DNA from 3 places in the Fictibacillus sp. NPDC058756 genome. Region 3 is predicted to be linked to each of the others. Evidence: predicted binding sites of a transcription regulator. Region 3 holds the regulator's gene; each other region holds the start of a gene.
The links. Region 3 encodes LexA, which represses DNA repair genes until DNA is damaged. Its sites were predicted from a motif close to CGAACATATGTTCG; they were not measured.
Positions count from the first base shown of each region.

Region 1: ACFW35_RS02400 (YolD-like family protein) is a predicted target of LexA. The motif match lies at 7,608-7,621, and genes of this name have one in related genera.
Region 2: ACFW35_RS07830 (DNA polymerase thumb domain-containing protein) is a predicted target of LexA. The motif match lies at 6,617-6,630, and genes of this name have one in related genera.

Region 1 is NZ_JBHYPU010000001.1:481,507-492,645, forward strand. It holds gene ACFW35_RS02375 (S-layer homology domain-containing protein) at 1-2,323, shown strand, start outside; gene ACFW35_RS02380 (hypothetical protein) at 2,542-3,177, shown strand; gene ACFW35_RS02385 (SHOCT domain-containing protein) at 3,259-4,074, opposite strand; gene ACFW35_RS02390 (hypothetical protein) at 4,492-5,535, shown strand; gene ACFW35_RS02395 (LA2681 family HEPN domain-containing protein) at 5,555-7,078, shown strand; gene ACFW35_RS02400 (YolD-like family protein) at 7,225-7,578, opposite strand; gene ACFW35_RS02405 (hypothetical protein) at 7,726-8,163, shown strand; gene ACFW35_RS02410 (DUF262 domain-containing protein) at 8,267-9,472, shown strand; gene ACFW35_RS02415 (MAE_28990/MAE_18760 family HEPN-like nuclease) at 9,469-10,563, shown strand; gene ACFW35_RS02420 (hypothetical protein) at 10,898-11,139, shown strand, end outside.
Region 2 is NZ_JBHYPU010000001.1:1,554,646-1,565,784, forward strand. It holds gene ACFW35_RS07785 (phosphatase PAP2 family protein) at 1-286, shown strand, start outside; gene namA (NADPH dehydrogenase NamA) at 494-1,519, opposite strand; gene ACFW35_RS07795 (glycerophosphodiester phosphodiesterase) at 1,570-2,334, opposite strand; gene ACFW35_RS07800 (hypothetical protein) at 2,444-2,623, opposite strand; gene ACFW35_RS07805 (DUF3889 domain-containing protein) at 2,759-3,097, shown strand; gene proC (pyrroline-5-carboxylate reductase) at 3,100-3,918, opposite strand; T-box leader at 3,968-4,178, opposite strand; gene ACFW35_RS07815 (MBL fold metallo-hydrolase) at 4,263-5,240, shown strand; gene ACFW35_RS07820 (SDR family NAD(P)-dependent oxidoreductase) at 5,237-6,028, shown strand; gene ACFW35_RS07825 (YqzH family protein) at 6,290-6,490, opposite strand; gene ACFW35_RS07830 (DNA polymerase thumb domain-containing protein) at 6,657-7,913, shown strand; gene ACFW35_RS07835 (YolD-like family protein) at 7,927-8,259, shown strand; gene ACFW35_RS07840 (ZIP family metal transporter) at 8,298-9,029, opposite strand; gene ACFW35_RS07845 (N-acetylmuramoyl-L-alanine amidase) at 9,166-10,560, shown strand; gene ACFW35_RS07850 (HPr family phosphocarrier protein) at 10,652-10,900, opposite strand; gene ACFW35_RS07855 (TVP38/TMEM64 family protein) at 10,991-11,139, shown strand, end outside.
Region 3 is NZ_JBHYPU010000001.1:1,941,615-1,952,753, forward strand. It holds gene mnmH (tRNA 2-selenouridine(34) synthase MnmH) at 1-798, opposite strand, end outside; gene ACFW35_RS09760 (YneF family protein) at 876-1,094, opposite strand; gene sirA (sporulation inhibitor of replication protein SirA) at 1,173-1,613, opposite strand; gene tkt (transketolase) at 1,766-3,769, opposite strand; gene ACFW35_RS09775 (HesB/YadR/YfhF family protein) at 3,946-4,230, opposite strand; gene ACFW35_RS09780 (DUF896 domain-containing protein) at 4,336-4,575, opposite strand; gene ACFW35_RS09785 (YneB family resolvase-like protein) at 4,637-5,281, opposite strand; gene yneA (cell division suppressor protein YneA) at 5,300-5,566, opposite strand; gene lexA (transcriptional repressor LexA) at 5,728-6,342, shown strand; gene ACFW35_RS09800 (phosphoesterase) at 7,042-8,481, shown strand; gene glnA (type I glutamate--ammonia ligase) at 8,665-9,999, opposite strand; gene ACFW35_RS09810 (MerR family transcriptional regulator) at 10,076-10,477, opposite strand; gene ACFW35_RS09815 (aminotransferase class I/II-fold pyridoxal phosphate-dependent enzyme) at 10,600-11,139, opposite strand, start outside.

The DNA.
Region 1 (11,139 bases), 1.5 Mb from region 3:
TACAACTGGGAACTACGCTTTTGCTAGCGGTAGTGGAGTTACTGTAACAAATGCATCTGTTGAAGGTAAAACAGTGACATTAACTGTATCAGGTGCTGCGCAACAACAAACAGCAGATCTAACAGTTGAAAACGTAAAAACTTCTAAAGGCGATGTAGTCGCTAAAACGACTAAATCTGTTAAGTTTGTGGATATGGCTGCTCCTACAGTTTCTTCTGTAACTGCTGCAGGTCCTAAAACAGTAAAAGTTAAATTCTCTGAGCCATTATCTTCAGTTCCAACTTTCTCATTAAATGATGGAACTATTTCAATCGTTAGTACTTCATTCTCTGCTGGAGACACTGAAGCTACTTTAACTCTTGGGACTGCGCCTGCATCAGGTACTTACAACCTAAAAGTTAAGGGTGGATTAGACTACGCTGGATTTAAAATTGAAGAAGTAGTAAAAGAGTTTAATTTTGCAGTAGACACAGCAGCTCCTACAGTTTCTGTAAAATCTGCTTCTCCTACTCAAATAGTACTACTTTTCAATGAAGATGTATCTGGGGTATTAGATAATAATGTAGAGTTCTTCCATACTTATAACGGTGTTAATGCGTATAAAGCTACAAAATCTTTAAGCGGTAAAGAACTTACTTTATCATTTGCAAACCCACTTCCAGAGGGAGCTTTCAAATTATACCTTGACTATGTAAGCGAAAACGGAACACAAATCGCTGACCTTTGGGGTAACAAAGTTGCAGAACAAACAATTACTGGAACAGTAGTATCTGATACAGTGGCTCCTACAGTAACTAAAGTAGAAGCGGTAAATAACACTGCGTTTGAAGTAACTTATAGTGAAGCTGTTACTGGAGCAACTAATGCTGCTAACTATGAAGTTAAAGACGCAGCTGGTAAAGTTGTAAACATTAACGGTTCAATTACAAACGTTAGTGGAAACAAATACTCAATTCCTTTCTCTGCTTTAAATGGTGGTTCTTATACACTTACTATTAAAAACATCAAAGATGTATCTATCAACCAAAACAAACTTGCTGATTATAGCACAACTGTAGCTGTTAAGGACATTGTTCCTCCTACAGTATCAGATCTTGATGCAGTTGCAAATGGAACACAAGCTCAACTTCTTTCAAATAAAAAAGTTAAGATTGTATTCAGTGAAGTAATGGATAAAGCATCTATTGAAAACAAACTTAACTACCTAAATGGTGGAGCTGCTTTAGACAGCAAAGTAACAATAACTGCAGTTGATGGAAATAAAGCTGTAATTCTTGATTTCACTGATGTAACTGGTGCTCAGGCAAACCCTGCAAGTGCATCTTTATCAGTATTGCGTGTAGTTGATGCTGCAGGTAACCCAATTTCAGCAGTTTCTACAACGGTATTAGTTCCGGCTTCAGTTTCTGCTCCTATTTTTGATAAAGCAGAAGCTACTGGTCAAAACACGGTTAAACTTTACTTCAAAGAAACTATCACAGGTGCACAAGCTGATGACTTCTTAGTTTCTATTGACAACGGTTCTAACTGGGTAGTTGCAGGTGGAATTTCTAATGAAGTAATTGACGGGAAATCTGTTATTACTTTAACAACTGGTAACAACATCCCAACTACTGTTGCTAACGTAAAAGTAAAGTCTGCAGCAGCAAATGTTGATGCTAAGAATAGCTATGGTTCTGCTGTTGATCTTGGTGTAAATGGTGTAACAGTTGGAGACAAGTTTGCTCCTGAAATGGTATCTGCTGTAGCAAAAGAAACTGATGGAGACAACTTTGTTAACGCATTTGAAATTACATTTAGTGAAGCTCTATATGTTCCATCTGTAAATGATACTGACTTCACAATTGAAGGATACACAATCGAATCAGTATCAGTTAACAGCAATGTTGTTACATTAGTGGTTGAAGAGAAAACGACAAATGACTTGTCAGCAGCTCCAAAAGTTGCACTAGTTTCATCTGTTGAAGATCTTGCTCGTAACTCTAAAGCTTCTCAAATTGCTATTACTGCAACAAGTGTTAGTGGTCAAGCAAGCGCTGATGCTGCTGCTGTAGCTGCTGCACAAACTGCATTAACTGTTGGTTATACTAGCCCTGATACTGCGTCAAGTGTAACTCAAAATGTAACTTTAGCAACTACATTAAATGGTGCATCAATTTCTTGGGCATCTGATAATGCAGCAATCACAAATGCTGGTGTTGTAACTCGTCCAGCAAATGGATCTGGGGATGCTACAGTAACACTAACAGCTACAATTGTAAAAGGTGCTTCTACAGCTACTAAGACTTTTACATTAACTGTACTTGAAGTACCTGCACCATAATAAAATATTGGGTTAGGTTTTAACTGCCCTTAATGTGAAAGGCTCTGTAGAGAGAGTATCTCTGCAGAGCTTTTCTTAAGAATTAAATTCATTCCTTAATATGTAACAAATTATATAGTCTTGTTGAGAGTAATCTCAGTAAGGCTTCTTTTTATGCAAGCTAATAGTGTGTATTTTCAGGGTAAAATATATGTAAAACGAAATGAGTGAAAGTAATAATGAGTTATGGGCTATACTTAGCTGACATAGAAACCTTTGATGATTTAGTTGATCGGTTAGAAGAACACATTAAGGAGAGTATAACTTCTTTAAACGCTGAATCGTCACCAAAAGATTTGCGAAAGATCTTAAAAAGTATTTTAGATAGCAAGTGTAAAGAACAGATTCAAACTTATGGATGGACTGGTGAGGAAGAGATTTCTGACCTAGTAGCAACCAATCTGTTTCATGAGGTTTTTGCTGCTTATAATAAACATCTCTATGTGTATTGGTATAGAAAGAATTATGAGGAGCTTGAAGAAGATAGTCCGTTTCATTATGAAAACAGTAATGAGGCTTTTAAGGCATTGAACGCTCATTATCAAGATGAGGAAGTAGAGTTGTCGAATAGATTACTAGTACAAGAAATAAAGCGTGGAATACATACTAAACTGTTTTCAGTTATGCAATCACTAGAGTATACCCTTGAAAGTGAAGCGAATCTGGTATCCGTGAACCTATCAGAGGAAAAACATGAAGATCCGGTTGCTGATGAACTTAAAAAAGTATTAGAAGAAGTTCTAAAACTAGAAAAGCAGTTAGACAAAGTGGTTAATACAATTGAAGAGCTGGATTATAGCAGGAATGAATATTAATTAATCATAAAATTGAATACTTAAAGTAAAGTAAGAAAAGCAATGGATTTTTAGCTTACCATTGCTTTTTTGTTCTTTATACTATGAAAGTAGTTTCAGTTTTTGATTGTTAAATTCTTCTTCAGTCAATATGCCTGCTTTATGAAGATCAGATAATTTTTTTATTTCATCTGCCAGAGAGCCAGATGTTTGATTACTTTTAGTAGCCTTATTGTCTTCCAAATCTGCTTGTTTGATGAGAACGCTTATTAAATTGTGCCAATGATTAGCGTTATTCATTGCATCTTTATATTTTTGGCTATCTCTTTCAATTGGAGAGGGATTCCCGTTAATATCAATATCATTGGTAGTCAATATATTTATTAACTTATAGGGACTTTTGGTATTGTTAACAATAATTTTTAAATCAACTTTATTCACTTTATTTGTTGAAGTTTTTTGAGCAGAAAGTCCACCAATTATAGCACCGACACCTCCGGCTAACACTCCACCTATTAATGCGCCTCCAATTTGACTTGAACGTGAAGTGTTTATTACTGTTACCCCATCTTCTAAGATTTCTGAACTTAATATGTCACTATAATTATAAATTTCTTTACTTTGGTTTGAAGTATATATTAAACAAAGTTTTTTTGAGTCTTCATCTAAAAGTAGTGTCATCTCACTATCATAAGATGTGAACCGTTGAGTTACCTTGAAATCATTTAAACTACGAGTAGCTTCATAGATTTTTTGAGATTTTTCAATTGATTCTGTAGCCTTTCTATCTTCTTCTTTATTTTTAAAATAATAGGAAACTCCAATGATAGCTCCTAATACTATTATTCCAAGTAAAGGTGAAATAGAAAATATAAAAATTAATAAAAATAAAGCAAATCCAACTAAAACACAACCCATAATACTCCCCCCTATTTATTAAACATAACTAACATGCCAACTTATTTTATATCGGAATTTAGCCTAAAGTGTTTATTTTAATGAGTTTGTTAATTAGATGTGTTTGTATAAAATCTCATTCCTCGCATTTTGATACTTGATGATTCAAGTATCTCTCATTTGTTTTAGCTGGTTACTAATAAATTCGTCAAAACATTATTAATTTAATCAAAGATGAAATATTTGTTATAATTAGAATAATATAACATTTTCAAAAAAATAATGTACGGAATACCACTTGTGTTCAAAGAACTTGTTATCAAAAGTGGCAGTAGGAATACTAGAATCTATCATTATTTAGTTTGAAAGTTAAAAAATATCATAAATCAAAATTTATATGAGATTAGAATAGAGTCGAATCAATAGAGGAGATAAACAATGATTGTTGTTAATATTTTCGGAAAAAAAGAACCAATTGTGATTTCAAAAAAACTAGGAATTACGTTATCTAATCTTCCTCAGGATTGGCAAGAAGGATTAATAGAAACAATGAAGGAAGAAATTTATTACAGGGAATATGATATTATGAAATACAATGATTTAGAAAATATGGAACCATATAGTGTAAAAAAAATCGTTGAACATAAAAATTTCTCGGGAATATTTAATCCAGGAAATGAAGATTATTTGAAAGAAATAGCAAGCAAATTAATTTGTGTAAGTATTGACGACTTTGAAAATTCAATGCTTCAAAAGAAGAACTCTTTTTTAGATAGCCCAACTTGCGAAATTGAGTTTGGAGAAAAATGGATTAAATTATATGAATTTCTAACCAGAAGTCATTACAATAATAAAAACTGGATTCCAATGATAAGCATTTATTCGTCAGAAAAAAGTTTATTTGAAAAAACTCATGTGTTAAGAAGCATATATGCTGAAATGAGTTTAAATATAAAGGTGAGTCCAATTATTGTAAATCAAATGCGGATAGACAATCTTTTAGATTTTGGAGAAATGATAGATTCATTTCTTGTGAACGAAGAAAACTTTTATATGTTGGATTATATTCTGACAGCTATAACAGATGATAGTAATTATAATGCATATCATCTTTTTAAAAATTATTCCCTAATAGAGATGATTATTGGGAAAGAGGATTTTAATGATCCAGTAAAATATGATGAGAAATTTGCCTTCTTTATAGATTCTGATAGTTATGGGAGTAACGAAGAAAAAAAGAAGTTATTTGCAAAATTGACACGACAAATACGTAATAAAATTGCACATGGGGATTTTGTTGGTGTAAGAAAAAAATTAGAAAAATATGCTACCTGTTTTATGAAAAATTACCAATTTGATTACTTTGAATATAGTAGAGAAAACTGGATTTACTTAAATATTTGTTGTGAGTTAGATAGAATATTGACTAATGCTATTTGGGGATTGCTGTCAAAATCCAATTTTTCAAGAAATATCAAGTAAAATATACAGGGGAGAATAAATGTTAAAAAAGTTACTTTATATAGGTGAACTAATAGATGAACTAGATAAATTATCGATGCAACATAGAGAAAGATTTCAAGATATATATTTAAAGATAATATCTGAGGTAGAAGATGGTTTTGACAAAATTGAGTTTATAAAGTTAGATGATACTTTAAAAGTAGTGTTTTTATATACAAATGCCAATTATGCAGCGATCTTAAGAAGAATTGCTGATAATAATTTTGAGAAATTAAAATCTAGCTCTAAGTTTGTAGAAAAGTTTGATAATTACGAAGACTTTTTATACAACAATTATGTTCAACGAATTGATTCATACCGTAAAGCAATTAAATTATCTAATCAGGAAAAAAAGATAAATCCGTACTATTTATCACAAATCTATGTAAATTTAGCTAATGTTTATATAGAAATGGGGAGAATAGTTGAAGCAATAGATGAATTAAAAACAGTTGAAGGACTTGTTGATCCTTTTCCAATGGCAAGAGCAAATTTAGGCATTAAGCACCTTTCTTTGGCGCAAAGAATTACTGATAGAGGTATGATGCGTTTCTTAATAGAACAGGGAATAAGAGAAATTCAGGAATCAAGTATTGAATTGTCAATCCATGAAATTCCAGAGGATACTGTCGAGGCTATTTTTGAATGGAAAAAACACATGGAACAAATACTTAAAGATAGATTGTCTGATGTAAAACCTTGGGAACCTAGTAAAGAGGAAAATAGCAAATATAAAGAATGGTCGTCTGAAAAAAATCTCTCATTAAATTATGCAAATATTATATATAAAGTAGGAAGTATAGATGATATTCAAATGATAAATTTAGGAATAAGTTATTTTGGTGAAAATGGAGAAATGACTTATTATGCATGGTTTAATACTTTAAAACAAGAGTACAATATGGCTAGATATTTTCTGTACCAAATTGAAAATGACGAGAATTTAGACATTCATGAATCTCAAAGAAGAAATTTACTTATTAATACACTGGATTATCCAGCAATAGGCTATAAAACAGAGCTACTTAAAATTGCTTTAAAAACAGGATTTAGTGTTCTTGATAAGATAGGTTTATTTTGCTGTAAGTTTCATAATCAATTATTACCTACTCACAGAATTGATTTTCACAAATGGTATAAGGAAATAGAATTTGATATAGCATTAAATAGTCCATTTAATTCATTATATTGGCTAAGTAAGGACTTAGATTTAAAAGCAGGCGAACTTAGGGAGATTAGATTGTTAAGAAATGCTATTGAACATCGATTTATAAGAGTACTTGATAATTATAATAAGCTAATACTCGAAGAATTAAATGATCCAAATAAATATGAATATAAAATTTCATATTCTGAGTTACTATCTTTTACTTTTAAAACTTTGAAATTAGTTAGGACAGCTATTTTCTATATGACCAATGGATTTAACATAGAATTTAATAGGTTTTATTATGATAAGAATGAAGATAAAATCTTTATTCCATTAATGTTAGATGTTTATGAAGATGAATGGAAAAACTAAATATTCAATCAATTTAATATGGTGTGATTAAGGTGAAGCAATTTCCTCTTTATTATTCAACAATCGGATGCGATTGTTGAATAAACAACATATAAACAAACACCTTAAATCAATACGACCCATCAAATAATAAAAGCAATGGATCTTCAAGTTTCCATTGCTTTTTCATATTTATGTATAGCTTTTACTTTTGAAAAGGAAACTTTATGAAGAATATCTTGAAAGTCTATTATCCGAAGCTCCATTTTTATTGAATCGATAAAATGGATATTTCCCTCTATTGATTCCAACCTTCTATTCTTATAGATGACAAATGTTAATGGGAAATTATATTCCATGGCCTCCAATATCAATTCATTCATTTCTTCCATCTGCTGCTCATCGATACTCGGCTCAGGGACATCGTAATATTCTTCATGAATGTACCGTCTTAATTCTTTTACATGTTCCGGTAGCATCAAACTTGTCCATTTTATATTTCCTCGATCACGTATCGACATATGTATCCCTCCTTATCAGTTATTATAAACGAACATACGTTCTTATTAAACTGGTATCTTATTGAAATTAATTTGATTTTATAAAGGAATAATGTCAGTTAAAGTCGAATAATTCCAGTATATGTAATTTAATAAGAGGAGGTACAAATGAAGAAGAGATTATCCAAAGGTGAAAATAATTTTATAAAGGGATGTACGAAAGCGATATTACAAAATGACACTAGTCATCATCACTGGCTCTTTGTTGTTGGAGGGGTTAAACAATATATCAGTCATAAAGATGAAACTTATCTTGAAAATCATCCCATCTTTAAAAATTCAAAATGTATATGTGCAATTGGAAAAGAGTTTATTACCGACTGGCATCACAAAGCTGGAAAAGATGATCTATCAAAACCCTGGATTAAGCGCTCATTAGAAGAAATGCTTGCTAACAGTGAATCATTTGCAGAACTATATTATGCTGCTGAAGATCTAAGAGAGTTAGATAAAGATGAGGTTTTAAATTCTTTAAATACAGGTGGTCTTTGTGAGAAAGGAAAAGAAGAATATTTGAGAAAGGTAACAACCTTGCTCCACAACTAAAACGGCTTTAGAATGTGGAGATGAAATCAGAAAGTAATATGTTATTATAAAGTATATTATCAAATTATTGGAAATAAAATGTTTTCACAAAGGTGGTATAGAAATGGTTTTATTTGATGGAGAAGTAATTGAGAGGTTTAATACCAATAGAGACGATTTTCCTGCATTTTCAGAAGAACAAATTAACGAGAAATATGCTAAAGGTGATGTAAGAATCGTTACTGAGCAAGGACGATTTCAGCTTACTACAATAGAATCTATTGTAGAGGGTTCCGATTATATTCTTAATCCAGAGTTTCAAAGAAGACATAGATGGGATGTTGAAAGAAAGTCTAGATTAGTAGAGTCTTTTATTATGAATGTACCTGTTCCTCCAATATTTTTATATGAAGTTGATTTTTCTCTTTATGAAGTAATGGACGGATTACAAAGATTAACTGCAATTTATGAATTTTATAAAAATAAGTTTGCTTTAACCGCACTAGAAGAATGGAAAGAGTTAAACGGTCTAACATATTCTGAACTACCCTCGCAAGTCAGAAAAGGTATTGACCGAAGATATCTATCTTCCATTATTCTCCTGAAAGAAACCGCAAAAACCCCTGAAGAAGCCCAAAGATTAAAACAACTGGTCTTTGAAAGAATTAATAGTGGTGGGGAAAAATTAGAACCTCAAGAAACAAGAAACGCATTATATAATGGAGCTTTAAATCAACTATGCATAAAGCTTGCAAGAAATAAATATTTTTGTAGAATATGGGAGATACCCGAGCCTACACCTGAAGAATTAACATGTGATAATTTACCTCGAGAACTGACAGAAAATCCGTTATTTAAGAAAATGACAGATGTTGAATTAGTACTTAGATTTTTTGCTTTTAGACACATTGATAACTGGGAAAGAATGACTTTAGAAGATTTTCTTGATTCCTTCCTGAAACAAGGGAATTTGTTTAATCAAGAAGTTATAGATAACTATCAAATACTATTTGAGCGGACAATCAATTTAGTACATGATGTTTTAGGAAACGAGGCGTTCAATCTGTATAGAATCAGAAACGGTGAGTGGAAGTGGTATAGAAGACCTACAAAAGTAGTTTTTGATCCTATCATGCAAGTATTTTCAGAGTATATCCACAGTCCAGAACTACTCATAGATAAAAAGATAGAAATTCAGGAAGGACTAACCGATTTTTATAAAGAAAAATATGATGATTTTGAAGGAAGAAACACCGGTAAATCACATGTAGTCATAAGGATACAAAAGATGAGAGATTTTATTAATGGTGTATTAGAGGCTAAGAAATGAAATCGGTTTTAACAGATTTAAGAAGAGGTCTTGAAGAAATAAGAAAGTTTATTGAGAATAGTAAATTACAAAGACAATTATTCATTATCGTCAGGAAAAATGAAAAAAGTAACCTTCTGTTAAGACCACGAGAATTAGAGGATGAAGTAAGCAAATTCATGTTTCATTATGATTCATTTAGTAACAAGAAAATTTTTGAATACAATACTATAATCATTTCCCTTTATGGTTATTTTGAAAACTATATTGAAGAAATTCTTAAAGCTTATATACTTTCACTAAGAAGTTATATAAAATCTTTTGAAGATATGCCTCAAAAAATAAAAGAAAACCATGCAGACTTATCTGCTCAACTTATACAAAATAAAAATATACCAAAGTACCAAGGCCTAGTGTCGACAGAGAAAATTGTGACCAACATGAGTCTTTGCCAAAATGATGATCCAGCTTACGAAATTAATCTTGACGCATATACATATCACACATCTAACTTTAGAGAAGGGAGTATTAATGAATTTTTCTCTAAAGTAGGCATTGATAATATTTCGTCTTTAATACTCCGATACCCAAAATTTAACGATTATATTATTGAAAATGAAATAAGTAAAACAATTGCTTTTGATATAATGAATGATTTAGCAGATAGACGTAATCAGGTGGCACATGGTTCAGTTGATAACATACTAGACATAGATATTTTAATGGGATATATAGATTTCTTTGAACTTTATTGTTGTTGTTTATGCGAGGTCCTTTTTATGCACTCGTTGGATTACCGTGCTAGAAACAATATTTATCAGTATTGTCTCAATACACCTATAGAAGTATATGGAAGGAATATTGTTTGTTTTGAGGTAACAAATGTTCATTTAAAAAAAGGGGATACTTTATATGCCCAAACAAATAATGTAGCAGAAACAATAAGGTACGGCACTATACAATCTATTCGAATAAATGACGTTGAAGTAAATGAAATTACGTCTGGTGAAAACTGTAAAATAAGTATAAAAGTTGATTTTAAAGTTAGTGAGAATTATAGCTACTTTATTCCAATTACAGATGTTAATAACAGTACTCTACAAATAGTATAAAAAATACCACATATTATAATGTAATAAAATCGGATATTATTCAACTAACTGATGCATTTCTTCAAGAAGGAGAAATGCTCATATTATTCTCAAAAGGTAAATCCTTTATTAATGGGGTTGAAATAAAACAAATTAATGAGAAACATCATTGAGATGTATAATGTATTAAGAAAAAACTCTAAAAAAGAATTAAGAAAAAATTGTCACCAGTTTCTCTTTTTACTGACATTGTCATTTATAATGCGGTGGGATATCTGATTATATTTGGCATTTAAATAAATTACAAAGAAAAATAGAAATTCGTATATATTGGGTTAGTTAGGAGAAGATCTATTTGCTTAAGAATTTAAACTTTCGTATTATATTTTGGTTTTTATTTCTTATTAGTATTATTTTCATTATTATGGTTAAATTTTCACCTTTAAAGGACATTCATACTTCACAGATAAGTTTTATTTCCTGGTTTCCTTTCGGTTTTGAGTTAGGAGAAACAGTTTTTGATCTTTGCATTGGCTATATAGTCAGTTGTATTTTTTACTATATTGTTGTCTATTTACCAGAGCAAAAAAAACGCAA
Region 2 (11,139 bases), 390 kb from region 3:
AATTGAAATAACAGGCTATAGCTTCCCGAGCGGCCATGCGATGATCTCTATTGCTTTTTTTGGAATGCTATCATACTTGCTTGTTCAAAATTATTCATTTCTGCAACCCTATAAAAAAATAATTTATATCATTACGGGCTTATTTATTTTTATGGTGGGCTTCAGCCGTGTTTATTTAGGTGTACACTATCCAACCGATGTGTTTGGAGGTTATCTTGCAGGCGGAACGTGGCTGCTAGTATGTGTTTTGTTTTATAAATGGTTAAAGATTAGATGGAGCGGCTGAAAGTTGAAGAGTTTGATGCTGCAGCATATTGAGATTTGTCGACTCGTGGTTTTTTAGTGATTTTTTCGTGGAATTTTGTTTGCCTTTCGTGGGATGATTTAAATTAACGTGGGATTAATGAAATTCTGGTCTTCTCACACATAAAAACTGGCATCTCACCCTGCTAACTCGGTGTGGATGCCAGTTTTCTTATCTTCTTACACTCATTTACCAGCCGCGCTCATACTGTTTCGGGCTCTGGATGTCGATTCCTAGATCTACGGCTGCTGATCGTGGCCAATAAGGATCTCTTAAAAACTCACGGCCGATAAAGATTAAGTCTGCTCTCTGGTTTCGCAGAATCTCTTCTGCTTGGCGTCCTGTTGTAATTAATCCAACAGCAGCTGTAGCGATATCCGCAGAGTTCCTAATCTTTTCTGCAAAAGGTACTTGATAGCCTGGGTATACATTAATTTTGGCTGGAACAACTGCGCCGGAGCTGCAGTCGATCAAATCGATTCCATCCTCTTTCATCCAGGAAGCATAGGTTACAAAGTCTTCTGGAGAGTTTCCTTCAGGATGATAGTCATTTGCTGAAATCCTTACAAATAGCGGTCCGTCCCATTCAAGTCTCATCGCAGCAATGATTTCCTGCAGGAAACGGTATCTTTTTTGCTGATTCCCGCCATAAGAATCTGTCCTTCTATTAGATAACGGAGACAGGAATTCGTTAATCAAATATCCGTGAGCTCCGTGGATCTCTATGACATCAAATCCTGCAGTCTTAGCTCTTTTTGCTGCAGCTCTAAATTGATTTACAGTTTCTTCAATTTGCTCCAGAGTCATTTCTTCCGGAGTTTTCATTTTATCCGAAAACGCAATAGCTGAAGGTGCGATAATCGGTCCGTCAATCATTGCTTTACGGCCAGCATGCGCAATTTGAATGGCAGCTTTAGAGCCATTTTCGTGAATAGACTTTACAAGAGAAGACAGCCCTTCAATATGACTGTCATCCCAGATACCGAGGTCTTCTGGACTGATTCTCCCTTGAGGACTTACAGCTGCTGCTTCAGTCATGATTAGACCGGTCTGTCCAACTGCTCTGGACGTGTAATGAGTCATATGCCATGGTGTTACCATTCCATCTTGTTCGTAGCATGAATACATGCACATAGGTGACATAACAATACGGTTTTTTAAAGTGACACCCCGGATCGAATAGGGTTCAAATAATAACGGTTGAATAATAAACATCTCCTTTATCTGCTAAAAAGAAACTTTAGTTTCATTCATTGTAAAACGAATTACCACCATTTTTGAAGAAATCTGCCTTTTGGAGCTGGTCCATCACCATTCCTTACATTTCTTGCGATTATTGGATAATCGGTAATAATCGCTTCGATCCCCCATTCAAACAGGTATGCCATCCACTTTTGGCTGTTTACCGTATAAGGACGTATCGGTATATTATGTCGTTTAAATCCCTCCAAAATGTATGGATGAAGTGACTTGTAATTTGGATGAGCGGATTGTGAACATACTGCTCTAACATACTCCCAAGGTTCAAAAATACCTGAAGAATAAAGCGGTGCTGTTTCTATGTACGGGTTCATCTTCCTGATTTTCACCAGGCTGTAATGATTAAACGATGAAATGACCGTCCGTTTCTCCATTCCATATTGGTGCAGGAGCTGCAATGTCTTTTCTTCAAGACCGCTGTATTCTATCACGTTATTTTTCAACTCTATATTAAGAAGCATGGGCAAGGGTGCGATCCATTCTAAAAACATTTGCAGTGATGGAACATGTTCACTGCCAAACTTCTTTGAAAGCCAGCTTCCCGCATCAATCTTCGTAAGTTCTTCATATGTAAAATCTGCAACATTGCCTTTTGTATTGGTAGTCCGATCGAGTTTTTCATCATGAATAATAACAGGAACACCGTCTTTTGAGAGCTGTACATCGAGCTCGATGCCATCTGCGCCGTCTTCAAAAGCTTTTTTAAATGCTGCCATCGTATTCTCAGGACAATCTTTGCTTGAACCTCTATGGGCAAAAATATAAGTCATTTAAATGAGCACCTTCCTCGACAGTTCATTTTAGTTATAGATAGTATAGGCGAAAATAATTGGCAAGGGAAATAAAATAAACCCCTCCTGTCGCAAGGAGGGGGGATGGTTATTTTCGGCGTTTTGACCGTTTTTTTGTTTCTTCTCTTTTATGTTCTTCAACGTTGGCACCTTTTTCAGTAAGCCAGCGGATAAAAACCAGCTCTTTTTCTGTAAGAGATCGTTTCGTGAACTTTTCAAACTGAATGCGCAATTCAAGGTATCTTTGGGAAATTTCCGTTTCTACCACATAAATCCCTCCCTAAATCTAGCTCTTCTTTAAATGATAAGAGTGAGGGACTGGGCTTGTCAATTTTTTCTAATCGGCAATTTTCGCAGAAAAATAAGGGATTTTGAATAAAATAAACAAAAGGAGCTGATTGAAATGAAAATTTTTCTTAAATTATTTCCGCTGCTGTTAGCCGGGATTCTGATATCTTCGTATATTACACCCGCTGTACACGCGGCATATCCTGGCATGCAGGAGCCAGCCTATGCAAAATGGGGAAGACTGGCTGTTTTTGAAACCGGAAAACGCTATCCGGATTACGATATCGTTGATTATTTATATATGGGTCGAAATTTAGCTCAAAACGAAGATATTGTCGAAAAGTTTAAGCTGTGGCTCAAAAAAGGTTCCTCTGAAAAAGGAGTTATTATAACCATTACACTGACTCCTAATGGTGTATTTAAAACAATAGCCTTTCAAGAAACTGACCGTTAGATTTATTTAATATTACCTAATTCTTCAGATCGTCTTACTGCTTTCTTAATACAAGCTAAGAAAGCATCGTGTACTTGGTATTGATCCAGCTTTCCTATACCCGCTTCAGTTGTTCCGCCAGGGCTTGTTACTTTTTTTCGGAGTTCTATTGGAGATTCTGATGTGTTCTTTAGCATAAGAGAAGCGCCGAGGAGTGTTTGAGAAATTAATGTTTTGGCCTCTTCATGGGACAGGCTTAATTCCTCAGCCGCTTTTTGCATCGCTTCCGCAATATAATAAATATAAGCGGGACCGCTGCCAGATAGGCCAGTAACGATATGAAGCTTATCTTCTGGCACAAGTGTTACGGTTCCGATCGTTTCAAAAAGCTCAACAGCTTTTTGTACGTGAACATCTGAAGCAAATATACCTTTGGAAAGAGCGGTTGCAGAATATCCGATTGATGCTGATGTATTAGGCATGGCCCGGAGTACAGGATTTTCATTATTCGTCCATTCTGTAATGGTTCCTGTTGATATTCCTGCCATAACAGAAATAATGAGCTGTTCTTTCTGTATAAAAGGTTCAAGACTTTTGACAGCTTGCGAAGCATCCTTCGGCTTAACAGCTAAAATGATAATTTCAGCATCTGATACTGCTTCCTTTATAGTTGGAGCAGGGATTACACCGTATTTTGTCTGAAGCTCTTTAAGCCTCTCAGAATTGCTGCTGTTTTTAATCGTGATAAGATTTGCTTGCCATTTATTTGTTTTAATAAGCCCTTCCATAATCGCTTCAGCCATAGCACCTGCACCAATAAATGTGATTTTTTCTTTTTTCACGACAGATCCCTCCCTCAAATTTGAGTATAAAAAAACTCCCTAGTCCTGTTAAAAGGACGGATGGGAGTGATCCGTGGTACCACCTTTATTGGCAAAAGTTCTTGCCCGCTCGAAACGCCTGTATCGCAGGACTGCGCTGGATTTCTCCAGGTGCTCTGAGGGCAGGTTCAGCATTTCCTTTTCCGGTGAAATCTTGCAGCCTTCGGATTCCACTCTCTGATCGGGGGAGAATACTTACTGATCCCTTTCAACGCAAATTATATTATCCAAATCTTTTATATTTTAAAAAACATTATGCTATGATTTCTATATGTATGTCAACAAGTAATTATTTGGAGGAAATCATGACAAAAGCTGCAACTATTATTCCGATTACCCTGCCTACACCATTTGATGTGGGTCCTGTCAATTGCTGCCTCCTTATAGGTGATGCGGTTACTCTTATCGATTCTGGTCCAAGGACCGATGAAGCAAGAGAGGTCCTTTTATCTTCTTTAAAAGAAAACAGACTCTCATTTAAAGATTTGGATCAATACATATGCACACATTATCATCCTGATCATGCTGGCCTCTCTAAAGAAATTCAGCAGGCAGGTGTGGATACGCTGACGCTCAAAGAAGCTGTTCCTTATGTCAGCGGCGACAGCGATTTTTTGAAATGGGCTGATTCATTCTATATAGACCTTTATCGTTCTTTTGGTGTGCCAGATTCATTAGGAAGGCTGGAACTATTGAAACTGAAAAAATACCGTGAGTTTATTACTCCTTTCATGCCTGATCTGACACCATTGCCTGGGGAAAGTGTTCCTGGACATGAAGGTTTTGTTTTCTTAAAAACGCCGGGACATGCTCCTGATCATTTATCTCTTTACAATGAGGTGCAAGGTGTTTTTATTGGCGGAGATGTTCTTTTGCCGCATATTTCATCAAATGCACTCCTTGAACCGCCGGCACTTCATGAAAAAGACCGGCCAAAAACTTTGCTTCAGTACCGTGAGACACTTCAAAATCTATTAACGTTAAATCTTCAAACGGTTTATCCTGGGCATGGCGAGCCTTTTGAAAATGCACATGAATTAATACGTAAAAGACTGCACGATCAGAACGAGCGTGCAAAAGCCATTGAAAAGCTGTTAAATGATGAGCCATTAACTGTATTTGAATTGTGTGTCCGTCTTTTTCCAAAGCTGTACGAAAAGCAGCTTGGTTTAGTCGTATCTGAAGTATCAGGCCATCTTGACCTTCTTCAAGAAGAGGGAAGAATTATAAAAGCAGAAGAAGAAGGGCTATTTTATTTTAGACAGACAGGAGCAGTTCGATGAGTACACTAAAAAATAAAGTGGTTGCGATTACAGGAGCTTCAGGCGGACTCGGAGCACACCTTGCGCTGGATGCTGCGAAAAAGGGGGCTTTGCCAGTATTGTTCGCAAGAAGGGAAGACCAGTTGAAAATCGTTCAGGATACAATTATTAAAGAAACTGGAATTAAAGCCCCTTTCTATACATTGGATGTTTCTGACCCTGATAGCGTTGAGAAAGTTTTTACCCGAGTTTTAATTGATCAAAAAAACGTACATATTTTAGTTAATAATGCTGGCTTTGGAGTCTTTGAGGAATTTGCAGATGCTCCCTGGAAGAATATTGAGGGGATGTTCTCTACAAATGTTTTAGGCTTGATGGCATGTACTCGTGCGGTCCTGCCGCATATGCTCCAGAGAGGCAGCGGGCACATCATCAATATCGCATCACAAGCTGGAAAGATTTCAACACCAAAATCAAGTGTGTATGCAGCAACAAAACATGCAGTTCTTGGCTTCTCCAACGGACTGCGTCTTGAAGTAGCGCATAAAGGAGTTCATATAACAACAGTTAATCCAGGCCCGATCGCTACCGATTTTTTCACGCTTGCTGACAAATCGGGCAACTATGTAAAAAATATTCAAAAGTTTATGCTTCAGCCTTCTCACGTTTCACAAAAGATCTTAAAGGCTATGCAGCGTCCTGTACGTGAGATTAATCTGCCATGGTGGATGAATATTGGCAGTACAGCTTATCAAGTTATGCCGCGATTAGTGGAAAAACTCGGGGGAAAGTCATTCCGGCAAAAGTAGGATACCGTAATAATGTTATGTAAACTAAAAGAGATAATGGTATTTGGTTTCAGGTTCGGAACTAAGATTTGTGGATTCAAAGCCAAATATCGTGGAGTGAAGCCTGAAATTTCTGGATTATTGAGGTTCAAAACTCGTGGATTGAGACCCGAAATTTCTGGATTGACATCCAAAACTCGTAGATTAAGGTCCACATCCTATGGATTATTGTCCGGAATTCCTCAACATACAGGCAGGTTCTGTTTTCTGGAGCAGAACCTGTTATTTATTTGTAAAATAGTCATAAATAACGTCCTGAATTATAGCGTACATCGCTTCTTCCTGATCTTCCTCTTTGATTTGCTTCATTATTTTCATTTCCAGCTGACTCCATTCCTGTTCGGTCAGCATGCAATCCTCTTCCTCCCATAAATAATCCTTTAATGCCCGTAAAATCATTTTGCGAAGCAATGAGCGATTCATTTTTTCACCTGCCTTTCCTATATAAATCCTAGACTTATGAGCCCAAATCGTCAATCTGCAAAAAATGCTGAAAAAATTACCATTGTTATAAGAACATATATTCGGTTAAAATGGGTATACATATAAAGAACAAATGTTCGTATTGTGATAAGGGGGCTTGTGACAAATGAACTATGAAGATATGCCAGAGCGTACCATTTTGTGTATGGATATGAAAAGCTTTTACGCCAGCTGTGCTGCTGTTCGCTTAGGGTTAAACCCGCTCACATGTTACTTAGCAGTGGTGGGAGATACAGAACGGCAGGGAAGTGTCGTTCTTGCTGCCTCTCCGCGATTGAAGGCAGATTTCGGCATCCGCACTGGAAACCGCTTGTTTGAAATTCCTAAAAATAAAGACATCATTGTAGTAAATGCCCAAATGTCCTTTTTTCTCGAGAGGTCAATGGAAATTACAAAGCTGCTGCACCGTTATGTCCCGCCTGAATCCATTCACACATACAGTGTGGATGAAAGTTTTATTCAAGCAGACGGAACGGAAAAGTTATGGGGAAGTCCTCAGGAATTAGCTGAAAAGATCCGCCGGGATATCTGGAGGGAATTCGGATTGCCGTGTGCGATCGGAATTGGACCGAACATGCTGATGTCAAAGCTTTGTTTAGATCTTGAAGCGAAGAAAAAAGGTGTTGCCGAGTGGGGGTATGAAGATGTTGAAACGAAACTCTGGCCTCTATCTCCTTTAAGCAAAATGTGGGGAATCGGGTCAAGAGTGGAGCGGACTTTAAACAGGATGGGAATTGTGACAGTGGGTGACCTGGCGCATTATCCACTCGAACTTTTAGAGAAAAAATTCGGCATCATGGGGAATCAGCTTTACTATCATGCATGGGGGATCGATTTATCCGAAATCGGTGCTCCCATCATGCAGGGACAGATCAGCTATGGGAAAAGCCAGATTTTGCTCAGAGACTATATAGATATTACCGAGATCAAACATGTCATTTTAGAGATGTGCGAAGAGGTGGCAAGACGTGCAAGAAGAGCAGGGAGAGCAGGGAGGACGATAAGCTTTGGAGTAGGGTACAGCAAAGATGAAGGAGGCGGAGGCTTTTATCGCTCTAAGACGATCGAGCAGCCGTCTAATATTACGATGGAGCTTTATCAAGTTTGTCTGGAATTGTTTCGCACCTTTTATCAGGGGCAGACTGTACGCAAAATATCGATTGCTTTGTCAAACGTGTGTGAGGATACGGAAACACAGCTCACTCTCTTTTCTTTAGACCATCCAAAAAAAAGACAAATCGGCTATGTTATGGACGAGATCAGGCAAAAATATGGTTCAAATTCTCTCTTACGGGCTGTTTCTTATACAAAAGGAGGGACTGCTCTATACAGAAGCCGTCTCTTAGGCGGACATAAGGCATAGGGAGGGAGAAACGGTGATTCGTGACAGAGGAACGATAAAATGGACTGCTATGATGCTTCCAGAGCACGTGAAAATGTTAAGAGAACATCAGGATGGTCTGGATTATGGAAGAAAACCAGAGCTTGATGAACAAAGATATGAAGAATTTAATGAAATCATCTGTGTGGCGATGGAGGAGAACCGGGAACTGAAATTCAAGTATTATCAAAAGGGAAGGATAGCCGAGCTCACCGGCCATGTTCATTATGTGGATGAAATAAAAAAAGAATTGCGCGTGATGAATAAAATGGACACGATGCATCTTTTAAAAGTGATGGACATCGTGGATATCGAATACACAGATTGAAAGAAGCTGGCTCAAAATTCTGAGCCAGCTTCTTAACATCAGCCAAAAATCTGTGTTAAATATATCATGATTAAAAGTCCCGCAATAAAGGATAATGTTGCTGAGCGTGCGTGTCCGTCACCATGGCTTTCAGGAATAAGCTCTTTATAAACAATAAACAGCATCGCACCAGCAGCAAAAGAGAGCCCATACGGCACAAGATTTTCAACGTATGAAGTTAAAGCATAGCCAATCATAGCCGTAACGATCTCAACAGCTCCGGTTAAAGTGGCTATGAAAAATGCTTTAAGTCTGTTCATCTTTTGATGTATTAAAAAGAGTGCAACAAGCAAACCTTCAGGAGCATTCTGCAAACCAATCGCAAATGCGATCAATCCCCCGAGACCTGCATCATCACTCGCGTAGCTTACACCTACTGATAATCCTTCAGGAAGGTTATGAAGCGTAATGGCAGCAATAACTAAAGCTGCTTTCGCATCAATGCCTTTAAGGATTCTAGTATGATCTAAGTCTACATGCGGGACGAATCTTTCTAGGATCATCAGTGTCAATGTGCCAAGAGTAATACCGATTGTAAGCACAATTAAGTTTGATAGTTCGAGCGCTTGAGGTATTAAACTAAAAGTTGATGCAGCGACCATGATACCTGCGGTAAGAGCAAGCAGTATATCGCGGAACCGGTGTGTCACCTGAGACCAGAAAAGAACAGGTAATGCACCAAAGCCGGTTGCTAATGCAGATAAAACACTTCCAAATAAAGCAGCTTCCATTCCGTTACCCACCTTAGTCAAATATCCATTTTTGATGAAAATAGTCATATGGCTCTTTTAGTATACCTTCTTTTTGTTTTTAATAGAAGTAAGCGCAACGAAAGCGTTTGAATATGGATTAAAAGAAGGTGACACTTTGAAAGTCATTATTATTGATCCGGGCCATGGTGGGAATGATCCGGGCGCTGTAAATAAGAACAGTTTTGAAAAAACATATAACCTGGCAATCGCTAAGAAAATTCAGTCTTATCTGCAGAATAACTATGAAGTGAAAGTATTGATGACCCGCAGCTCAGATGCAACTTTTTCATTAGATGATAGAACAGATTTTGCTAACAAGCAAAAGGCTGATTTCTATTTATCGATTCACCAAAACAGCGGTGGCGGGGAAGGTTTCGAAAGTTATGTATATATAAACGTCGGAGCTGAAACAAAAAAAATACAAGATGCAATACATGCTCGTACAGCAGCAGTAATGAATAAATACGGAGCTAGAAACAGAGGACAGAAGCAGGCGAATTTTCATGTGCTGCGTGAAACAAAGATGCCAGCTGTGCTGCTGGAGGTTTTGTTTATTGATAACGCTGCGAACCTAGCTCTATTAAACAGACAGGATTTCCAAAATGAAGTGTCTGCTGCCATTGCATCAGGGGCTGCTGCGGGGCTTTCATTAAAACAAAAACAGCAGGAAACGAAAGATCTTTTTACCGTGATTGCTGGCGCCTTTGAACAAAAAGAAAATGCTGAAGCAAGAGTTCGGTTTTTAGCAGATAAGAAGATTCCAGCATTTATTGACGAAGAGACAATAAGCAATAAAAAATATTACAGAGTACAAGCTGGAGCTTTTCAAATAAGAGACAATGCTGAAGCTCACGTCATGAAGATACGCGCTTTAGGAATAAAGGATGCCTATGTAATAGTAAAAGGAGAAGATAATGGGCAAGGACCAGCTCCAGAACCTCCAAAACCAGAACCTACAAAACCAGTACCTCCAGCTGGCCTAACAATACAAGGAACAACATTGCTTTCTGCCGATGAAATAGAAAGATTTGTTCGTAAAGTAAATCCGAATGCGCCAGAATTAGCCGCATTATATGTTCAGATCGGACAAGTATACGGGATCAGAGGAGACACGGCATATGCACAAGCTGTTCATGAAACTGGATATTTCCGCTTTCAGGGCAGTGTAAAAGCATCTCAAAATAATTTTGCAGGAATTGGCGCAACCGGGAAGACAGAAGGAACAACGTTTAAAACACCAGAAGAAGGTGTATTGGCACATATACAGCATCTATATGCATATAGTTCCACAGAACCTTTACCTCCGCACTATCCTTTGGTTGACCCGAGATTCGATCTTGTTCAAAGAGGTAGCGCAAAGGCATGGAATCAATTAAACGGAAAGTGGGCAGTTCCAGGTACAAATTACAGCAATATGATTCTCGAAATCTATAAATTAATGCTCAATGAAACAAAAGCACATTTGCAAGAAAGAGTGAATCAGATAGACAAGCAACTAAAAGAAATATAAAGCCGGATTATTTCCCGGCTTTTTTTGCTTATAGGAAAAAAATAGCCAATAAAGTGGGAAGATTATATAATAGAAATTGCTGAATTTAATATTACGCTTTACAGGAAGCAAAAAGCCCTGATGAGAGAATCTTCTCTTTTAGGTGAGTACTGGGCGGATCACAAATAATTTCAATCGGATCGTCTGGATAGATGGAGAGAGCAATAATGCCTAAGAAACTCTTTCCATCAGCTGTGCGGTCTCCTTTTTTTATATAAATAGATTCTTGAAAACTGCCTGTAAGCTCTACAAGTTTCGCAGCACGGTCTGCAAAAATGGGTGCTGTTGCTTTTACAATCACAATATAACCTCCTTTGCCATCACACATATGTATGGATATGTGCAGAAGAAGGAAAAATGCTTACTAAATTAGATTTTTCATGGAGGAATTATGAAAATCACAAAAAAGTGGCTATTCATCATGATAAGTGCGGCTATTCTAGTCTTATTAGTTTTGTGGCTGCAAAAAAATTATAAAGGATTTAGTCCTGAAGAATTTAGAAATTGGATCATGCAATGGGGGCTGCTGGCACCATTTCT
Region 3 (11,139 bases):
TCTATGAAACAGCGGATCATATACATCACAAATATATTTTACTCGCATTCCAAAAGGCATATCAATATGGATGCGGGTGCCCGAATACTTGCCTTCTAGCAAAAAGTCGGGAACAACGACCCTTCCTATTCTTTTGCTTTCAGATTCAATAATTAAAACAGGAGAGTCTTTTAGTTCCTTTAAACGCTCAAACAATCTTGATTCAAACTTTTTCTGTGAAGCTGGTTCTTCTCCAATTCTTCCAAAAATTGACCCTTTATGACTAGCCATTCCCTCTAAATTTATAACCGGATAACCTTCATCCTGCAGCTTCTCCAAAAATTTAGTTTTCATAGTCCCTGTATAGCCTTCAATAACTATGATTTTTTTCGGATTTTGAGCATACTCCTCAAGCATTTTTTCAATTTGCTTCCTATAAGAACGTATCCCGCCATCCAGCTGTAAACACTCTATACCCAAGATAGACATTGTTTGTGCAATACTTTTAGAACGCATTCCGCCTCTCGCACAATAGATCACAACCTGCTTATCTGGATTATTTACCATTTCGTTCTTAATCTTTTTTAACAATTCCGGAAGTTTCGGAGCTGCAATCTCCAGTCCGCGTTCAATCGCTTGTTCCTTGCTATTTTGCTTATAAATCGTCCCAATTTCCGCTCTTTCATCATTCGAAAAAATACTTAAGCATTTTGCACCAGGGATATGATATTCTTCATATTCTTTAGGAGACCTGACATCAAAAAGCAGATGTGAATCAGAAACTATTTCATTTATCTGGATTGTTTTTATATCGGTCATAATCATCATCCTTTTTTGACGTTTTAAGCAATTAGAACGAAAACAAGCACCCGATTTTACTCAGGGTGCTTGTACACTTACTTCATTTGCTTGTTCATAGCCTGCATCATTTGATTAATTTTCTTTTGAGAAGGCTTTTGACCCATCTGCATCATCATCACACGCAACATATTTTCATTAATCGGTGGATTTTTTTGTAAATAACTCATCATATACTTGCGGGCAATAAAAAATCCGATCGCAACGCCTGCAATCAGCGAAAGTGCACACACAAGGATTATCATACCAGTACCCATTGTTAAAACTTCCTCCTTCATGTTGTCTAGAACTAGTTTACTACAAGTTATAGGTTACATACAACATTTGAAAGTTAATTAAGTGGCATACACCATGTTCAATTTAAATGGTGACAGCCATCCATATTTTCTTTCTCCATAATCCATCGCTAAGAAGTATGACTCAAATTGCCTTAACGCTTCAAACACAATCGTTTCTGCTTCAAAATTACCAATGCTGTATAAATGGAGATAACGATCGTTCAGCTCTATTCTTACTGTGCTATTTTTGCACGGAAGTGTATATGATTGACCTTCACACCGCCAGTCATACTTATCACTTAATTGCTGCCTAAAATGTTCCTCTAGCTGCGAAACGGAGATAGAGGATGTTATGTAACCGATCTGTTTATTTAATATTTGTTTAGAAATCCCAGATGTACGCTGTTCTTCAAAAAATAATTGAAAAAGCTTATTTTCTTTTCCATAGTAGGAATGAGCAACTTCTTTTGTTATTAAATATATAAAAAATTCTCTCATGAAAAAGCTCCTCTCCAACTTCTTTGCTGACAAGTATATACAAAAAATGGAGAAAAGCTTGTCTAAAAAACAGAGTGAAAAATAACTTTTTTTGTCGAAAAACAAAGAAAAGAAGGTTTTCGATTGAAGACCTTCTTTCTTAAAAAACATTTTTACTTATTTAGCATCTCTTTAACACGCTTCACTACATTTTCAGGAGTAAAACCATATTCTTTCTGGATAACTTCTCCAGGTGCAGAAGCTCCAAAAGTATCAATGGCTAATGTTTCTCCTTCTAGTCCAACATATTTATGCCAGCCTAATGAAGCACCCATTTCAATCGCTAAGCGTTTCGTAATATGCTTTGGAAGCACTGATTCTTTATAATCTGAATCCTGCTTGTCAAAGCTCTCCCAAGAAGGCATGGAAACAACAGATGCTGAGATTCCTTCATTTTTCAGAAGTTCTTGAGCTTCTACTGCCAAACTAACCTCTGAACCTGCAGAAAGAAGAAGCACTTCCACTTCTGATTCAGATGGCGATACTACATACGCACCGCGTTTTACACCTTCATAAGCTTTTTCTTTTGTGTTTTTCAAAATAGGCAAATCCTGACGGCTTAAAACAAGCGCTGTTGGCTGATCCGTACTTTCAACTGCAATCTTCCAAGCTGCGTTTGATTCATATCCGTCAGCTGGACGAATCAAGTTAAGATTTGGAAGGGCACGCAATGAAGCAAGCTGTTCAACAGGCTCATGTGTAGGACCATCCTCACCTACCATCACACTGTCATGTGTTAATACATAAGTCACTGGCAGACCCATTAAAGCAGACAAACGAATTGCTGGACGAACGTAATCGGAGAAAACAAAAAATGTTCCACCGTATACCTTAAGTCCTCCATGGAGAGCCATTCCGTTTAATGCCGCTCCCATTGCGAATTCACGAACACCAAACCAGATGTTGCGGCCGCTGTAATCGTTTCGGCTAAAGTTTACTTCGCCCTCTAGAAGTGTTTTGTTTGAACCAGCTAAATCCGCGGAGCCTCCAAAGATTGATGGAACGTTTTTAGCAAGTACATTTAACGCTTTTCCAGCAGAAGAACGAGTAGCAATCGCCTTATCAAATTCAGGCATATTTTGATCCCAGTTTTCTGGCAGACTTCCTTTAATAGCTTCTTGAAGTTCTTGAGCTAATTCAGGATAAGCTTCTTCATATGCCTTGAATTGCTTATTCCATTCATCTTCTTTTGACTGACCTTCAGACTTTAACTTTTCAAAATGTGATTTAACTTCTTCAGGAACGTGGAAATCATTTTCAAATGTCCACTTGTATGCTTCTTTTGTTAACAGGATTTCGTCTTTCCCTAGTGGTGCACCATGTGAAGCAGATTTACCAGACTTATTCGGTGAACCGTGTCCGATTACTGTTTTAACTTCAATAAGTGTCGGCTTGTTTAACTCTTCACGAGCTTCTGCTATAGCCTTTTCGATTTCTTCCAAGTTAGTTCCATCTTCTACAAAAAGAACTTGCCAGCCGTATGCTTCAAATCTTTGCTGTACATTCTCTGAGAATGAATGATGCAGATCACCATCTAAAGAAATGTCATTCGAATCATAAAGCACAATCATTCTTCCTAATCCAAGGTGCCCAGCTAAAGAAGCAGCTTCTGCAGATACACCTTCCATCAAGTCCCCATCACCACAGATGGAATACGTATAATGATTTATCACTTCGTGTCCATCACGGTTATATTTCGCAGCCAGGTGACGTTCTGCCATAGCCATTCCAACAGCCATCGCAATTCCTTGTCCAAGTGGGCCGGTGGTTGCTTCTACACCGACTGTATGACCGTATTCAGGATGTCCAGGAGTTTTGCTTCCCCATTGTCTAAATTGCTGCAAGTCTTCAATCGTTAACCCATAACCGCTTAAATGAAGCAAGCTATACAATAGCATTGATCCATGGCCCGCTGATAAAACAAAGCGGTCACGGTTAAACCATTCTGGATTAGATGGATTATGGTTCATATATTTCGCCCAAAGGCTATATGCCATTGGGGCTGAACCCATAGGCATTCCTGGATGGCCGGAATTGGCCTTTTCTATGCTGTCAATTGATAGTGTTCTGATCGTATTAATTGCTAATTCATCAATATTACGTGACAAAAAAATCATCCCTTCATATGTACTAAACAGTTTTGAATTACATAATAAACCTTCATGTCCAATTAGACAAGGTAAACACTTTGTAAACTACTGTTATTTTACCATTACCCTCTTCAGTTCATACAAAAACCGCCTGAAACTATAGCAACGAATACGTTGTTATAGTACAGGCGGTTTAATTTATATTAAGCTAAACCGGGAATCTGACAAGAGAAATAATCCGTTTTTTCGTCATAATCAAGCTTCATATTTTCAGCAAACCAGCTTTCTTCTGCTTTAACAAAAAATCTTAATCCTTCAACTTCCTGAATGTAGTCATTTTCTTCTGGCACCGCAGGAGTTACACCAAGTGAAAAGCCGCCCGAATCACCGCTTCCCGCATACTTCACAAAAAAACGCAAACCTTCTTTTGCTCCTAATTCGATATCTTTATAAAGATTAGCAGCTGCACTCGTGATTGAAAAAGTCAAAATATTCTCCCCTTTCAAAGTTGTTATATAACAGTATATACTAATAAATATTTAATGCAACAGAAAAAAATGCCTTTTTGCATTCTTGCAAATAGGCATTAAGTATTAATGTTTAAGGTTATTTTTATTGTCTTTGCTTCTTTTTAGTTTTTCAGGTGTTACATCATTTCCGTTTGGATCTACAAATGTAACGCCATGCAAGTCTTGAACAAAAGATTTTCTAAACACTTGGAGATATTCTTCTCTCAGTTTCTTTTGTTCAATCTTTTCTTCTTTTGATAATTCTGTTTGCTTGGATTTTCTGGATAGTTCATTTATTCTTTGCATTTTATCTTTAGATAGCATCTATAAAAACTCCTTTTTCCGATCTCTTTCTCTCAATCTTACATGAGTAGAAAAGGAATTTCTAGTTATCGGTATTTTCCATATATTCTCTGTATCTTCGATGAACAGTGGCTTTTGAAATGTTATAGCCTAGCCCCCTGAGTGTGGCAGCAATATCATGAAAAGTAAGCTTCATTTCTTTTAGCCGGACTATTTCGTGTATAGGTACTTCTTTCTTTTCACGGCCTCCATAAGTTTTGTTCTTCAGATTTTTCTGAGGTTTATAGCCATCTTTTACCGCTTTTTTCATACCTCTTTTGATCTTCATATTATGGAGCTTTCGCTGATATTCCTCAACTGTTGAGACAATATCCAGAACCATTTCATCTGCTTCAGTTAAAGTGTATTCTCCGTTATGTGATAATGTAAACACTTTTATATTGTATTTAATTAATTGATGTAGAATTGCCATCTTAGCCTTGCCTCTTCCTAAACGAGTATCATCCTGAACAAGCAGATACTGAAACTCACCATCCCTTGCCATATCCAAAACACTCAATAGCTCATTACGTTCCAGTGAATAGCCGCTAGCCTTTTCTGATATACAATTAATTACTTCTAGATTAAATTGATCTGCCAGTTTCAACAGCTCTGCTTTTTGTCTTTCGATTGATGTGGTTTGTTCATCTTTTTCTGTACTGACTCTGCAATAAATGATAGCTTTCATAGATTAAAGACCTGCTTTTTATTTATTAACCGGAATTATTACTTTCTGGCCTGGAAATACAGCCGCCGCGTTTACACTGTTCTTTTGTTCTACCCATTTAATAAATTCCCAGTTGGAATAATGATGTTTAGCATTATATTCTTCAGAAAGACTCCATAATGACTCTCCTTCTTCAATAGTAACTTCTATATATTGTTTATCCTGTGATGCAAGATTTGATAATGTAAAAAAGATTCCCCCTACTAAACCTAAAAATACAATAACATGCAACGTCCCTTGTTTCATTATTATTCCCCTTTCAACAAACGTTTGTTCGTATTTATTATCTTTATAATAACTGGAACGTTTGTTCGGTGTCAACACATTTTTTCGAACTTATGTTTGTATCTGCAAGAATGCCATGCTATACTTTTTTATAGATAAAAAATCTGGTGAGGTGCTTAAAAATGACTAAGTTATCCAGACGGCAATTGGATATTCTGGCTTTTATAAAAGAAGAAGTATCACAAAAAGGCTATCCGCCTTCCGTTAGAGAAATTGGTGAAGCCGTTGGACTTGCTTCGAGTTCTACTGTCCATGGACATTTAGCAAGACTTGAGAAAAAGGGGCTAATACGCAGGGATCCAACTAAGCCAAGAGCAATCGAGGTATTAGGGTTAGAAGATAATATTCCTTCTGTCAGATCTGTGTCGATTCCGGTAATCGGTAAAGTAACTGCAGGGCTTCCTATCAGCGCTGTTGAAAATGTTGAAGAATATTTCCCTCTTCCCGAACATGTTGTTGGAGACGAAAATGTCTTTATGCTTTCCGTAGTTGGAGACAGTATGATCGAAGCAGGAATTTTTAATAAAGACTTAGTTGTTGTAAAACAGCAGCCAACAGCAAATAATGGAGATATTATCGTTGCAATGACTGACGAAGATGAAGCAACTGTAAAACGATTCTTTAAAGAAAAGAATCATATCAGGCTTCAGCCAGAGAACTCTTCTATGGAGCCTATTATTCTGCAGAGCTGTACAATCTTAGGTAAAGTAATAGGTGTTTACAGAAGTATTCATTAATTCATCAATTTATTTAAGCAAGCTATTTTTTAAAAATGGCTTGTTTTTTTGCACCTTCAAATTCATCGGATATTAACAATACTAAAAAATTAAAAGAGGTAATTACTAATTTTTTTCTTCAGCTTTCCATTTACGAAAAAGATAAAATACATAACCATTGATTGAAAATATTACGTGATACATAGCAATAGACCATTCTATTCGCCACCCATGGTAATAGACCCTCAATTGGACGAGCTTCTTAAAGTTCTGCGTAAGGGAGATACAGTGGTAGTCTATAAATTAGTGTACAATTTTAGGGAAAGTTATCGTCGTATATAGAAGTATTCATTAAGTATAATATTTGCGATTAGACAAGCTGTAAATAAAAATTACCGGCTTGTTTTTTTTTTGCAAAAAATATCAAGTATAATTTCATTTTCCTTTATTCTCTTCTGATTTCCATTTGCGAAATAGATAAAAAACAAATCCTTTAATTGAAAAGGCTTCCTGTTTCGCCTGCTAAAGGACACGGTCTAATAAGAGTAAATTGGCTAATTCGTATTGGTGAACAACCTATTCTTATAAAAAAAAAATGAATATAATAAACCAGTTGAAGTAAGAGATTAGGGGGCTAAAGAATATTTTAAAATAAAGATATTAACATCGGAGAAAGTAGGATTTTTTCCTAGTATCATAATAAAATAAATAGGTGATAAGATGGCAAAAAACAACAAGTCTAATAATAAAAAAAACTGTTTAATCGGACCTTTAAATTCAATAGAGCGCAATGAGAAAGCATTTCAAGTTCGTCTTAAGGCAGCAGCTTCCCAAATGAAACTTCCTCTCACTAAACATCCATGTAATGGTGACGAACAATTGTATCCAACTAAAATTGGCAGCTTTTCTAAGGGGTTGCCACATAATTCCCTTGGCGAGGTTGACCTCCAGGCATATAACCAATTTATTAAGGCCTTAAAAACAGGTAAGAAACGCCATTTTGAATCTATTCCTCTCGGCGGTGACGTCAAGCTTGCAAATCCTCAAGCCGTTTACGCATTTGATCTTGCGGGAACTGATTGCCACAACTTAGGTATCGCTGTACCTCCTTCCTTTAACAGTGCTTGGGAGGCTGGTGAAATGGCTGAACTATATTGGCAGGCGCTGACCCGCGATGTGCCTTTTCTTGAGTACGGCACCAATCCACTTACCATGGAAGCAGCTTCAGATTTATCCTCATTTTCTGATTTTCGCGGACCGAAAGCCGACGGCAAAGTCACAACTGGTACGCTATTCCGCGGAGACACACCTGGTGACTTAACAGGTCCTTATGTCTCCCAATTTCTATTGAAAGACATCCCCTATGGTGCGACAACAATCATTCAACGATATCGTACAACTGTGAGAGGATCTGATCATATGACATCATATGATAAATGGTTGGATGTCCAGAACGGCTCAACTCCTGCGGCAGCGTTATTCGACCCTACACCCCGCTATATCCGCAATGGAAGGGATTTGGGTGAATATGTTCATCAGGACTTTTCCTTCCAGGGTCCACTTTCCGCTTGTTTAGTTCTGCTGAGCTACGGCATAGGAGCATTAGATGAATCCAACCCCTACCTTAAATCAGAAACCCAAGGTGGTTTTATTACCTTCGGGGCCCCACATATTCTTGATTTAGTTACAAAAGTGGGGCGGGCAGCACTTGAGGCAGCCTGGTTCCAAAAATTCCTTGTCCACCGCAGACTACGTCCCGAGGAGTTCGGAGGACGCGTCCACAACCATATGATAGGTGCACAATGCTACCCGATAAACTCAGAACTCCTCAATTCCAAGGTGATTTGTAAGGTATTCAAAAAGTTCCGCAGCTACCTGCTTCCTATGTCCTATCCGGAAGGCTGCCCAACCCATTCGGCTTACCCAGCTGGCCACGCAGCCATCGCTGGGGCCGGAGCCACTATTCTCAAGGCATTCTTTAAAGAATCGTTTGAGATTCCAAATCCAGTCGCCGCCAGTTCGGATGGCCTCTCATTGCTTCCTTATTCAGGAGAACCATTGACAATAGGCGGGGAATTGAATAAACTGGCCGCAAATATCTCCCTAGGCCGCGATACAGCCGGCGTCCATTGGCGTTCTGATGGGATTGAGGGGATGTAACTTGGTGAAGACGTCGCAATAAGCATTCTTAGGGACTACAGGGCGACCTACAATGAGAAATTTTGTGGTTTCTCATTCACTAAGTTTGACGGGACTCCGATCACAATCAAATAGGTTAAAAAGATGCAACTGGGAATAAACATAAAAACCCCTGACACCAATGGTATCAGGGGTTTACAGGTTTTAATACATGCTCATATATTGTTCGCGTTCCCAAGGGTGAACTTGTGTACGGAACATATCCCACTCGATCTCTTTCGCTTCTATGAAATGTTCTGTAGCGTGCTCACCAAGAGCTTTTGTCAGAACTTCATTTTTACTGAAAAGTACTAGAGCTTCTTTTAATGTTGCTGGGAGATCTTGAATTCCTTCTGCTTCGCGCTCATCTTTATCCATTACATAGATGTTGCGGTCTACAGGCTTCGGAGCAGCTAATTTGTTCTTGATTCCATCAAGACCTGATGCAAGCAATACTGCCATTGCAAGATACGGGTTAGCCGTTGGATCAACACTTCGAACTTCGATACGTGTGCTGATACCGCGTGAAGCTGGAATACGAATTAACGGACTTCTGTTTTGCATAGACCAAGCTACATAACATGGTGCTTCATAGCCAGGCACTAAACGCTTATAAGAGTTTACAGTAGGGTTTGTAATTGCTGTAAAACCTTGTGCGTGCTTTAGGATACCAGCCAAGAAATGCATTGCCGTTTCACTTAAGCCTGTTTGAGACTTTTCATCATAGAACACATTTTCGCCGTCTTTAAATAAAGACATGTTAGCATGCATACCAGAACCGTTTACACCGAATAATGGTTTTGCCATGAAAGTAGCGTGAAGTCCGTGCTTACGTGCAATTGTTTTTACAGCAAGTTTAAACGTTTGGATGTTATCACATGTGCTCACTGCATCCGCATATTTAAAGTCAATTTCATGCTGACCAGGTGCTACTTCATGGTGAGATGCTTCAATCTCAAAGCCCATATCTTCAAGCTCTAGTACAATATCTCTTCGGCAGTTTTCACCAAGGTCTGTTGGAGCAAGGTCGAAGTATCCGCCTTTATCATTTAATTCAAGTGTTGGTTCACCTTTTTCATCATTTTTGAACAAGAAGAATTCTGGCTCAGGTCCAATGTTGAAGTCTGAGAATCCTAGATCTTCCATCTCTTTTAATACTCGCTTTAGAATACCGCGCGGGTCTCCATCGAATGGATTTCCATCGGGCATGTAGATATCACAGATCAAACGTGCAACTTTACCTTTTTCAGATGTCCAAGGGAAGATTATAAATGTACCTAAATCAGGGAATAGGTTCATATCAGATTCTTCAATTCGTACAAAACCTTCAATAGAAGATCCGTCAAACATCATTTTATTATCTAAAGCTTTTTCAAGCTGTCCGATTGGAATCTCAACGTTTTTAATTACACCCAATAAATCTGTGAATTGTAAACGAATGAATCTTACATTTTCTTCTTTTACCATTCTTAAAATGTCATCTTTTGTATACTTTGCCAAATCTTTCTCCTCCTTTAAATATAAAAACGCCTGTTTAAGGCGATTGTTCACCTAATAAGTATTATTCAGTTTTTGTTTAATGAAAAAACCTGGAAAGTTCTCCTTGGATTAAAGATGTTTTCCCGTGTCTTCCTGCATGAATCAATTCCCTTTTTAAGCGGCGATGAAGCGCAGATTCCGAAATTTCTTTAACTCCTTGAACATTTTGCTGATTTTTAATTAATTCAGCAGCCTGTTCGTTAAGTTCAAATACCCTTTTGATACCCGCTAAATTCACGCCTTGTTCGAGCAGTGCTTTAATCTCAAGAAGCTTATCAACATCATTGAAAGAAAACAAACGACGATTACCTTCTGTCCTTGCAGGATGAATCAATTTATGTTCTTCGTAATAGCGAATCTGTCTTGCAGATAACTCAGTCAGCTGCATAACAATGCTAATTGGGAACAAAGGCAAGTTCCTGCGGTTCATATCGTTCATTTTGTCTACCTCCTTTCAACTTCTTTTTATATCTTATGTCAGAAAAGCTAACATGTCAAACATAATGTTAGAAAAAGTAACATCAAATTAAAAAAAGGCCCTTATCGGCCTTTTTAAGATGCTTATTTTTTAATTAAACCATGTGTTAAAAGTTCATCAACAGCAGAAATAACAGCAATCTTAACATGTTCGAATGTAAGTCCGCCCTGTACAAATGCAATATACGGAGGGCGGATCGGTCCATCAGCAGTAAGTTCTATACTCGCTCCTTGGATAAATGTTCCTGCTGCCATAATTACATCATCTTCATAACCTGGCATGTAATCAGGATATGGAACTGCAAATGAATTAATTGGGGATGATTTTTGGATAGCCTGACAAAATGTAATCATTCTCTCTTTGTCTCCAAAGATAACGGACTGGATAAGATCTGTTCTTTTCTCATGCCATGCTGGCCGGGTTTCCATGCCTAGCTCTTCCAAAAATGCAGCTGTAAAAACTGCTCCTTTTAAAGCCTGTGCAGTAACGTGAGGAGCTAAGAAAAAGCCTTGATACATTTCTTGCAAACTGTAAAGTGATGCACCTGCTTCCCTTCCGATTCCAGGAGAGGTAAGACGATATGAAATTCTGTTAATCAGTGATTCTGTTCCCGCGATGTATCC